One region of the Cellvibrio sp. ATLC23 genome, then DNA from elsewhere that is predicted to be linked to it. Evidence: predicted binding sites of a transcription regulator. Region 1 holds the regulator's gene; the other holds the start of a gene.
The links. Region 1 encodes sigma-54, which starts transcription at its own class of promoters, with help from an activator protein. Its sites were predicted from a motif close to TGGCACANNNNTTGCNNT; they were not measured.
Positions count from the first base shown of each region.

Region 2: the regulator sigma-54 is predicted to act here: its motif matches at 1,806-1,823, upstream of AC2CG4_RS09505 (flagellar brake protein).

Region 1 covers NZ_JBXUOS010000006.1:205,714-209,529, reverse strand. The annotation lists gene rapZ (RNase adapter RapZ) at 1-534, opposite strand, end outside; gene ptsN (PTS IIA-like nitrogen regulatory protein PtsN) at 548-997, opposite strand; gene hpf (ribosome hibernation-promoting factor, HPF/YfiA family) at 1,097-1,387, opposite strand; gene AC2CG4_RS11860 (RNA polymerase factor sigma-54) at 1,494-3,098, opposite strand; gene lptB (LPS export ABC transporter ATP-binding protein) at 3,302-3,816, opposite strand, start outside.
Region 2 covers NZ_JBXUOS010000004.1:404,353-408,168, forward strand. The annotation lists gene AC2CG4_RS09495 (hypothetical protein) at 2-622, shown strand; gene ttcA (tRNA 2-thiocytidine(32) synthetase TtcA) at 693-1,598, opposite strand; gene AC2CG4_RS09505 (flagellar brake protein) at 1,888-2,688, shown strand; gene bioA (adenosylmethionine--8-amino-7-oxononanoate transaminase) at 2,961-3,816, shown strand, end outside.

The sequences.
Region 1 (3,816 bases):
CGGAACCCCGTGCTTGAACCCAAAGGATTCAAACAAAATAGCCATAGTCGATTCACTGCGCCCCACCACACGCTCTTTTACTAAATCGCGCAATTCGTGCAGGTTCAGGTGGCTGGTATCGATGACTTGATCGGCGCAGTCGCGAATAGGTTCAAGTAGCTGATCTTCTGCGCTAATAGCTTCTTCCAAGCTGGTGTGTTTATCGGACAGTGGATGCTTGCGTCGGGTTTCACTAAAGCGTTGGATTAGCACAGATGGCTGTGAATCTAGAAACAGGGTTTGGAAGGGTAGGTGAGCCTCCTTTAGGGTGCTAATCATTTGCGGAAAGATGGCCAGATCCTGCCAGGCATTGCGCACATCTATGCCAATCGCAAACCGGTGCTGGTCGTCTTTGTGGATCTGGATCTGGGCAACCAGTGCGGGCAACAGGCTCACCGGCAGATTGTCGATACAGTTAAAACCCACGTCTTCCAAAACGTGAAGCGCTGTACTTTTACCCGACCCTGACAGGCCGCTGACGATCACCAGATGCATAACAAAATCCTGCTTAAGTGATTAGCGCTGCTTGATAAAGCGCTTCGTTGCTCTTGGCCGCCCGCAAACGCTGGCGGTATTCAGCGTTATTTAATGCACCAGCAAGCGCGGCGAGGGTTTGTAAATGTTCGCTATGGGCATCTTCCGGCACCAGCATGGCGAATAAAATATCGACTGGCTGCGAGTCTATGGCATCGAAGTCGATTGGCGCAGCCAGAGTGATCAGCGCACCTACGGTGCCGCTGCAATGCTCAACCCGGCAGTGGGGAATCGCAATGCCGTGGCCTATGCCGGTAGAACCCAGACGCTCGCGGCCAATCAGGCGGCGAAATAATTCATCGGCATCGATATCGGGAATATCTTGTGCGATGGTGTTGGCGAGCAACTCCAGTGCACGTTTTTTACTGCCACCTTCAACGCCACAAAGTGTGCGGCCGGGGCTAATCAGGGATTGAATTTGCATAACAAGGTGATGCTGTGCATCTCTCAACAAGTGATGCCGACATCGCATACTAGCAATGGCGGCATAGGTTCAAATTAACGATGGCTGGCTGCCATGCACTCAGCGATGACTGCGCATTTTCTCTTTGTGTTTAATCAATTGACGATCAAGCTTGTCGGATAGTGCATCAATAGCGGTATACAGGTCTTCATGGGTGGCATCGGCAAATAAATCTTTACCGCTTACATGAATAGTGGCTTCTGCTTTTTGAATCAGTTTATCTACCGAGAGGATGACATTAACACTGGTGATGCGGTCGTTGTGCAGGCTCAGTCGCTCCAATTTACTGGAGACATACTCTCTCATTGAATCAGTTACTTCTACGTGGTGACCGCTGATATTTAATTGCATAAGTACTTCCTCTCGCTGGAAACAAAACGGCTGTTACTAGAGCAGCCTCACAATACAACCTACATTAGACTCACACTGTTAATCTAGTTATTTTGAGCATTAATTGCTAAATCGTTTTGCGCTCATTCGATGGCGGAATGTTGAGCGACTCACGATATTTGGCAATCGTACGTCGCGCCACTTGAATGCCTTGCTCGCCGAGCAGGTCGGTAATTTTACTGTCGCTCAATGGTTTTTTCGGGTTTTCAGCACTGACCAATTTTTTGATGATGGCGCGAATTGCAGTCGATGAACACTCTCCGCCGCTGTCGGTGCTGACGTGACTGGAGAAAAAATATTTCAATTCAAAAATACCCTGCGGTGTGTGCATGTATTTTTGCGTAGTGACTCGCGAAATAGTCGATTCGTGCATCTCCACAATTTCGGCTATATCGTGCAGCACCAATGGCTTCATTGCCTCGGGGCCGTAATCTAAAAAGCCGCGCTGTTTTTCTACGATACAGCTCGCCACTTTCAGCAGGGTTTCATTGCGGCTTTGCAAACTTTTTAAGAACCAGCGCGCTTCTTGCAGATTATCTTTTAAAAATGTGTTGTCGGTGCTGGAGTCGGCGCGTTTCACCATGGAGGCGTAATCGGAATTGATGCGCAAGCGCGGCGCTATGTCCGGGTTGAGTTCAACTATCCAGCGACCATCGCGTTTGTCGACAAATACATCGGGAACAACGTATTCGGTATCGCCATTGGCAATCATATCGCCCGGCCGCGGATTTAAACTTTGAATTAAGGCTACCGCTTGGCTTAACTCTGCTTCTTTTAATTTGGTACGGCGCATTAGCTGGCGATAATCGCGGCTGCCGAGCACTGGCAAGTATTGTTTGGTAATTAACTTTGCCGCTTCCAAAAACGGTGTTTTGGGGTCAAATTGTTGCAACTGTACCAGCAGGCATTCAGATAGATTTTGGCTGCACACGCCGCAGGGATCAAACTGCTGTAAACGGTGTTGAACGGCTTGGACTTCATCCAGTTCCAGCTCTTCAAAATCGCCGCGCATACCTTCAAAAATTTCTTCGATACTGATGGACAGCATGCCGCTGGGCTCCACTGCATCGATAATTGCCATGGCCAGTACACGGTCGCGGTCCGACATAGGCGTCAGATTCAATTGCCACATCAGGTGGTCGTAGAGCGAATCTGTCACTGCGCGGCGGCTCTCGAAATCACCGTCTTCGTTGTCGTAATTGCTGGAGCTGCCGCTAGAGGAGGATTGGTACACATCATCCCAACTGGTATCTACTGGCAAATCGCTGGGAATGGAGTCGCTCCAATCGCCGCTGTCTGCGCTAAAGCTTTCGCCTTCGCCATAGACATCGCTATCGCCATCGCTGGTGTTACTGGTCTCGCTGTAATTATCGCCAGTAGAGGAAAAGTTTTCGCTTGCGGTAAAGTCGCTGCCGTGATCAGCGCCCGCTTCCGCGGCGATTTCCAATTGGCGGGTGTAATCTGCTTTGTCCTGCTCGCTACCTTCATACTCATTGGTTGAGTTTGACGAATCGAAGGCTTCTTCCATTTCCAGCATTGGGTTGGATTCGAGCGCTTCCTGGATTTCTTGTTGCAGATCTAAGGTCGATAGTTGCAAAAGGCGAATAGCCTGTTGCAATTGTGGGGTCATGGTCAGCTGTTGACCGAGTTTGAGCTGGAGAGATTGCTTCATTATGTGAACGACAAACCCTTATAACGCGGATGGAAAACATCGGATAAGGGGAGTTTAGTCAGGGTTTGGCGCGCAAGCAATACAGTTAAGCAAGCTTTATGCCTAATGGATAAAGATTGTTACTTGTCAAGTTTTTTGTGTGTTGCTTATGGTGGTGCCATTAAGGCAGTTGGTAACACTCTTAGCGCAGGGATTTGACTCGCTTACAAGCGGAAATGCTCACCCAGATAGACCTCGCGCACTTTAGTATTGCTGAGCACAGTGTCTGCATCACCTTCGGCAATAATGTGGCCTTCGCTGACAATATAAGCGGTCTCGCAGATATCCAGCGTCTCGCGCACGTTGTGGTCGGTAATTAACACGCCGATGCCGCGATCTTTAAGGTGGCGCACAATTTCTTTGATGTCGTTGACAGAGATGGGGTCAACACCGGCAAAGGGTTCATCGAGCAGAATGAATTTAGGGTCGGTGGCCAGCGCGCGGGCGATTTCTACCCGGCGGCGTTCACCGCCCGAAAGTGCCATGCCCAAGCTGTCACGGATGTGGGTGATATGGAACTCGCTCAGCAGCGACTCGAGCTTTGCCTGACGTTGAAAGCTATCTAAATCCTTGCGTGTCTCCAGAATCGCCATGATGTTATCGGCAACGCTCAGCTTGCGGAAAATCGATGCCTCTTGCGGCAAATAGCCAATACCTGCGCGCGCGCGCCCGTGAATTG
Region 2 (3,816 bases), on a different contig from region 1:
TATGTACAGTTTTTTGACACTCAATTTGAATCAGAAATCGCGCAAAAGTGAGTTATTTACCGCCAATACTGACAATTTGGGGCACTGCGGTGACAAAAATGAGGCCATTGAGGTAGTTATGGGTATCGATGTCAGTGATTTACGCGAGTTGATTATCAAACCTTATTTGCACGGTTTAGGGGAGCATTCAGAGATTGCCGAGAACCTGCTGCTCGGCACCGCAGCACAAGAATCACTTTTGGGACTGCATTGTTATTGCGCGCAAACCAAAGGCTTAGGACTGTATCGCATCACTGCCGAAAAACATCAGGAGCTGTGGGATACCTATTTAGTACAGTTTCCCGATTTAGCTTCGCAACAGCGCGGTTTAGCCAGCCAGCAGCAATTTTTAAAAAATCCACACGGTGAATTGATCAGCAATTTAACTTACAGCACCGGTATGGCCTGGATGATTTACCGCCGTAGCGCGATAGACATCAGCAAACCCGTTGATATATCCACCCTCGCCCAACTCTGGGCCAACCACTTTGACAACGGTACAGGCTGCGCTCGCAATACCGATGAATTTATACAAAGCTATCGCACCCGGGTGATGGATAACTCGAAAAAACTGGTGGCATGAATTCAGAATATAAAAAACCAAAAAGGCTGCAAAATGCAGCCTTTTTGGTTATTAGCGGGTTAAATCCAGATTAATGAATATCCAATACATCCACATACTGAACTGCATTGTCGCTGTGATTCACGGGTGACGCTATGCCGCAAGCATCTGCCTCATCATCAACTGCGGGGGCATCTTTATTGGTTTTAAGGTTCACAAAATCGAATAAATTTAAATCGGCCAATTGCGATGGTTGGGTATTGCGGATAGCCGAGAAAATTGTTTCGGTACGGCCGGGAAATTGACGTTCCCATTGCTGCAACATGTCTTTAACAACCTGACGCTGCAGGTTTTCTTGTGAACCGCAGAGATTACACGGAATGATCGGGAAGCCTTTTAGCTCAGCAAAATGGGCAATATCTTCCTCCGCGCAGTAACTCAGCGGGCGAATCACTATATTGCGTTTATCATCGGCCAAGAGTTTGGGCGGCATGGCTTTTAGCTTGCCACCGAAAAACATATTCAAAAATAAGGTTTCGATAATATCGTCGCGATGATGACCAAGCGCAATTTTGGTTGCACCAATTTCCTCTGCAAAACCATACAGCGTACCGCGACGCAGACGGGAGCATAAGCCACAGGTGGTTTTGCCTTCCGGAATCACTTCTTTGACGATGCTGTAAGTATCACGCTCGATGATATGGTAAGGCACGCCGACCTGCTCCAAATACTGCGGCAAGATATGCTCTGGGAAACCGGGCTGCTTCTGATCCATATTTACTGCAACCAATTCAAACGAAATCGGTGCCGTCTTTTGCAAGCTCATTAAAATATCGAGCATGGTGTAAGAGTCCTTACCCCCCGACAAACACACCATCACCTTGTCGCCATCCTCGATCATGTTGTAATCGACAATGGCTGAGCCTGTCAGGCGGCGCAAGCGTTTTTGCAGCTTGTTAAATTCAAGGCGATCTCTGCGTTCGTGTAACTCTTTCATGGACTCAAAACTCATGCGGGAAGGTAGCTCAATCGGCGACTGGGTCGGCGAGCGGCGCATTGTACGGATTTTGCGCGCAAGTTGAAACGAATCCCCCAAATCACGGCAAGATTTTGCCGGTCTATAATAGGGTTATTACCGGCTAAGCAACTGAAATCGCTACAACTATTGTCTGGATACCCTATACAGACTGGCACCTCCAGCATCTGGCATAGGGCTTGCTCTTACCACCATCAAGCCCCCACCGAAAGCAGTACCAGGGGAGAATTTTTGCCGTGAGGAGGTAGTCATGTCGTTTTTCGACAAACTGTTTAGAAAAGGTGCTCGCTCATCTGCACCAACCAAAGCACCAGCCGCTGGACAAGAGGACGTATCGTCCGCAAATAACATCCCTGAGCGGTATCTCCCACTAGCGGAGTTACACGCACAGAGGCAATTACTGGAGATAAAAATTACCGGTACCAGCCGTGTTTATCAGAGCATGATTTTGGCGATTGATGTCGAACGCGGCCTACTCTGGCTGGATGACCTTTTCCCGCAACAACTATTATTAGACGCGGGCGATGAAATTACCCTGCGCCACCATCGCAATGGCGAGCAGCTGGTCATTCGCGCCCCTATAGTCGCCATGGGCTTTACCTATGACGCAATAGGATTTGCCATCGCCCTGCCTGAGTTTGTTTATTACATGCCCAGACGCAACGCACCGCGTTTTATCGTCGGCCACCAATCACCACTTTCGGTCAAAATTCGCACCCTTGGGCAAGAACCCAGTTATGGCACATTACAAGACATTTCTACCGGCGGACTACGCTTGATAGTAGCGGGCAATATGCTGCCCTACCTGCGCCATGGCGCTCTATTGCCAATGTGCGAGGTGGATATTAGCGATGAGCTACAAATTCGTTGCCGCGCGCGTATCTGTGCGTTTCGTATAGGTCGCAGCCCTTATCGCCATACCCAAATCAGTGTTGAGTTTATCGATATGGAGGAAGAGACGCGCGCCGCGCTCGCCCGATTTCTGCGCGAATCGCAACTCAGCCATAGTGGACACTGCGCCCCAGAACCCATCAACAGCTACGCCGCCTGAGGACAGGCAATCGTGAAAATAAACCAGTAGAAGAAAGCTACTGATTCTCTTGTTCTGAACTAAGATAGAAACACCAATGCTGAAGATGTAATTCGCGGCATCACCAATCACATCAACAGGACGGATAAACTATCGCACAAACAACTGGATTTGATTCTCAGATTTAATTAATGCCACCGTGAATTAACGCAATTGATTCAGCTTTTTACAAAAAATTTCGTTAAGCTTGGGGCAAACGACTAATTATTTTCTGCGGATGATATGGAACCCTCATGATATACAGCCAAGAAATTGCCAACCAAGATTTACTGCGCCTAGATCGTGCTCACGTGTGGCACCCTTACACATCATTTACCCAACCCGGTACTGTTGCAGCAGTAAACCACGCACAGGGGGCAGAATTACATCTGGCAGACGGCCGCGTTTTGGTTGACGGCATGTCCTCTTGGTGGAGCACACTGCACGGCTACAATCATCCGGTATTAAATCAAGCAGTGATTGATCAAGTTGGTAAAATGGCGCACGTGATGTTTGCCGGAATTACACATGAACCTGCAGTAAAGCTCGCCAGCTCACTCGCTAAAATAGCTCCCGATGGATTAAATAAAGTTTTCTTTTCTGATTCAGGCTCTGTTGCAGTTGAAGTTGCACTTAAGATGGCAATTCAATATTGGCATTCTCAAGGTCAGGCTCAGCGCACCATGTTTCTAACATTAAAGCGCGGTTATCATGGCGACACTTTTGGTGCCATGTCAGTTTGCGATCCACACTCAGGTATGCACCATCTCTTTCACCGCTCGCTTTCACATCATTTATTTGCAGAAGCGCCACCTTGCAGTTTTGATGAGACGTTTCAAGAATCCCATATTGCGAATTTTGCACAGCTCATCCAACAACATCGCCAAAAGATTGCGGCAGTCATTCTTGAACCGATTGTTCAGGGTGCTGGAGGAATGCGTTTTTATTCACCGGATTATTTACGGCGTGTACGCGAGCTCTGCAATAAAAATGAAATTCTTTTAATCGTCGACGAAATCGCCACCGGCTTTGGCCGCACTGGAAAACTATTTGCCTGTGAGCACGCCGGTATCAGCCCGGATATTTTATGTATAGGCAAAGCACTGACCG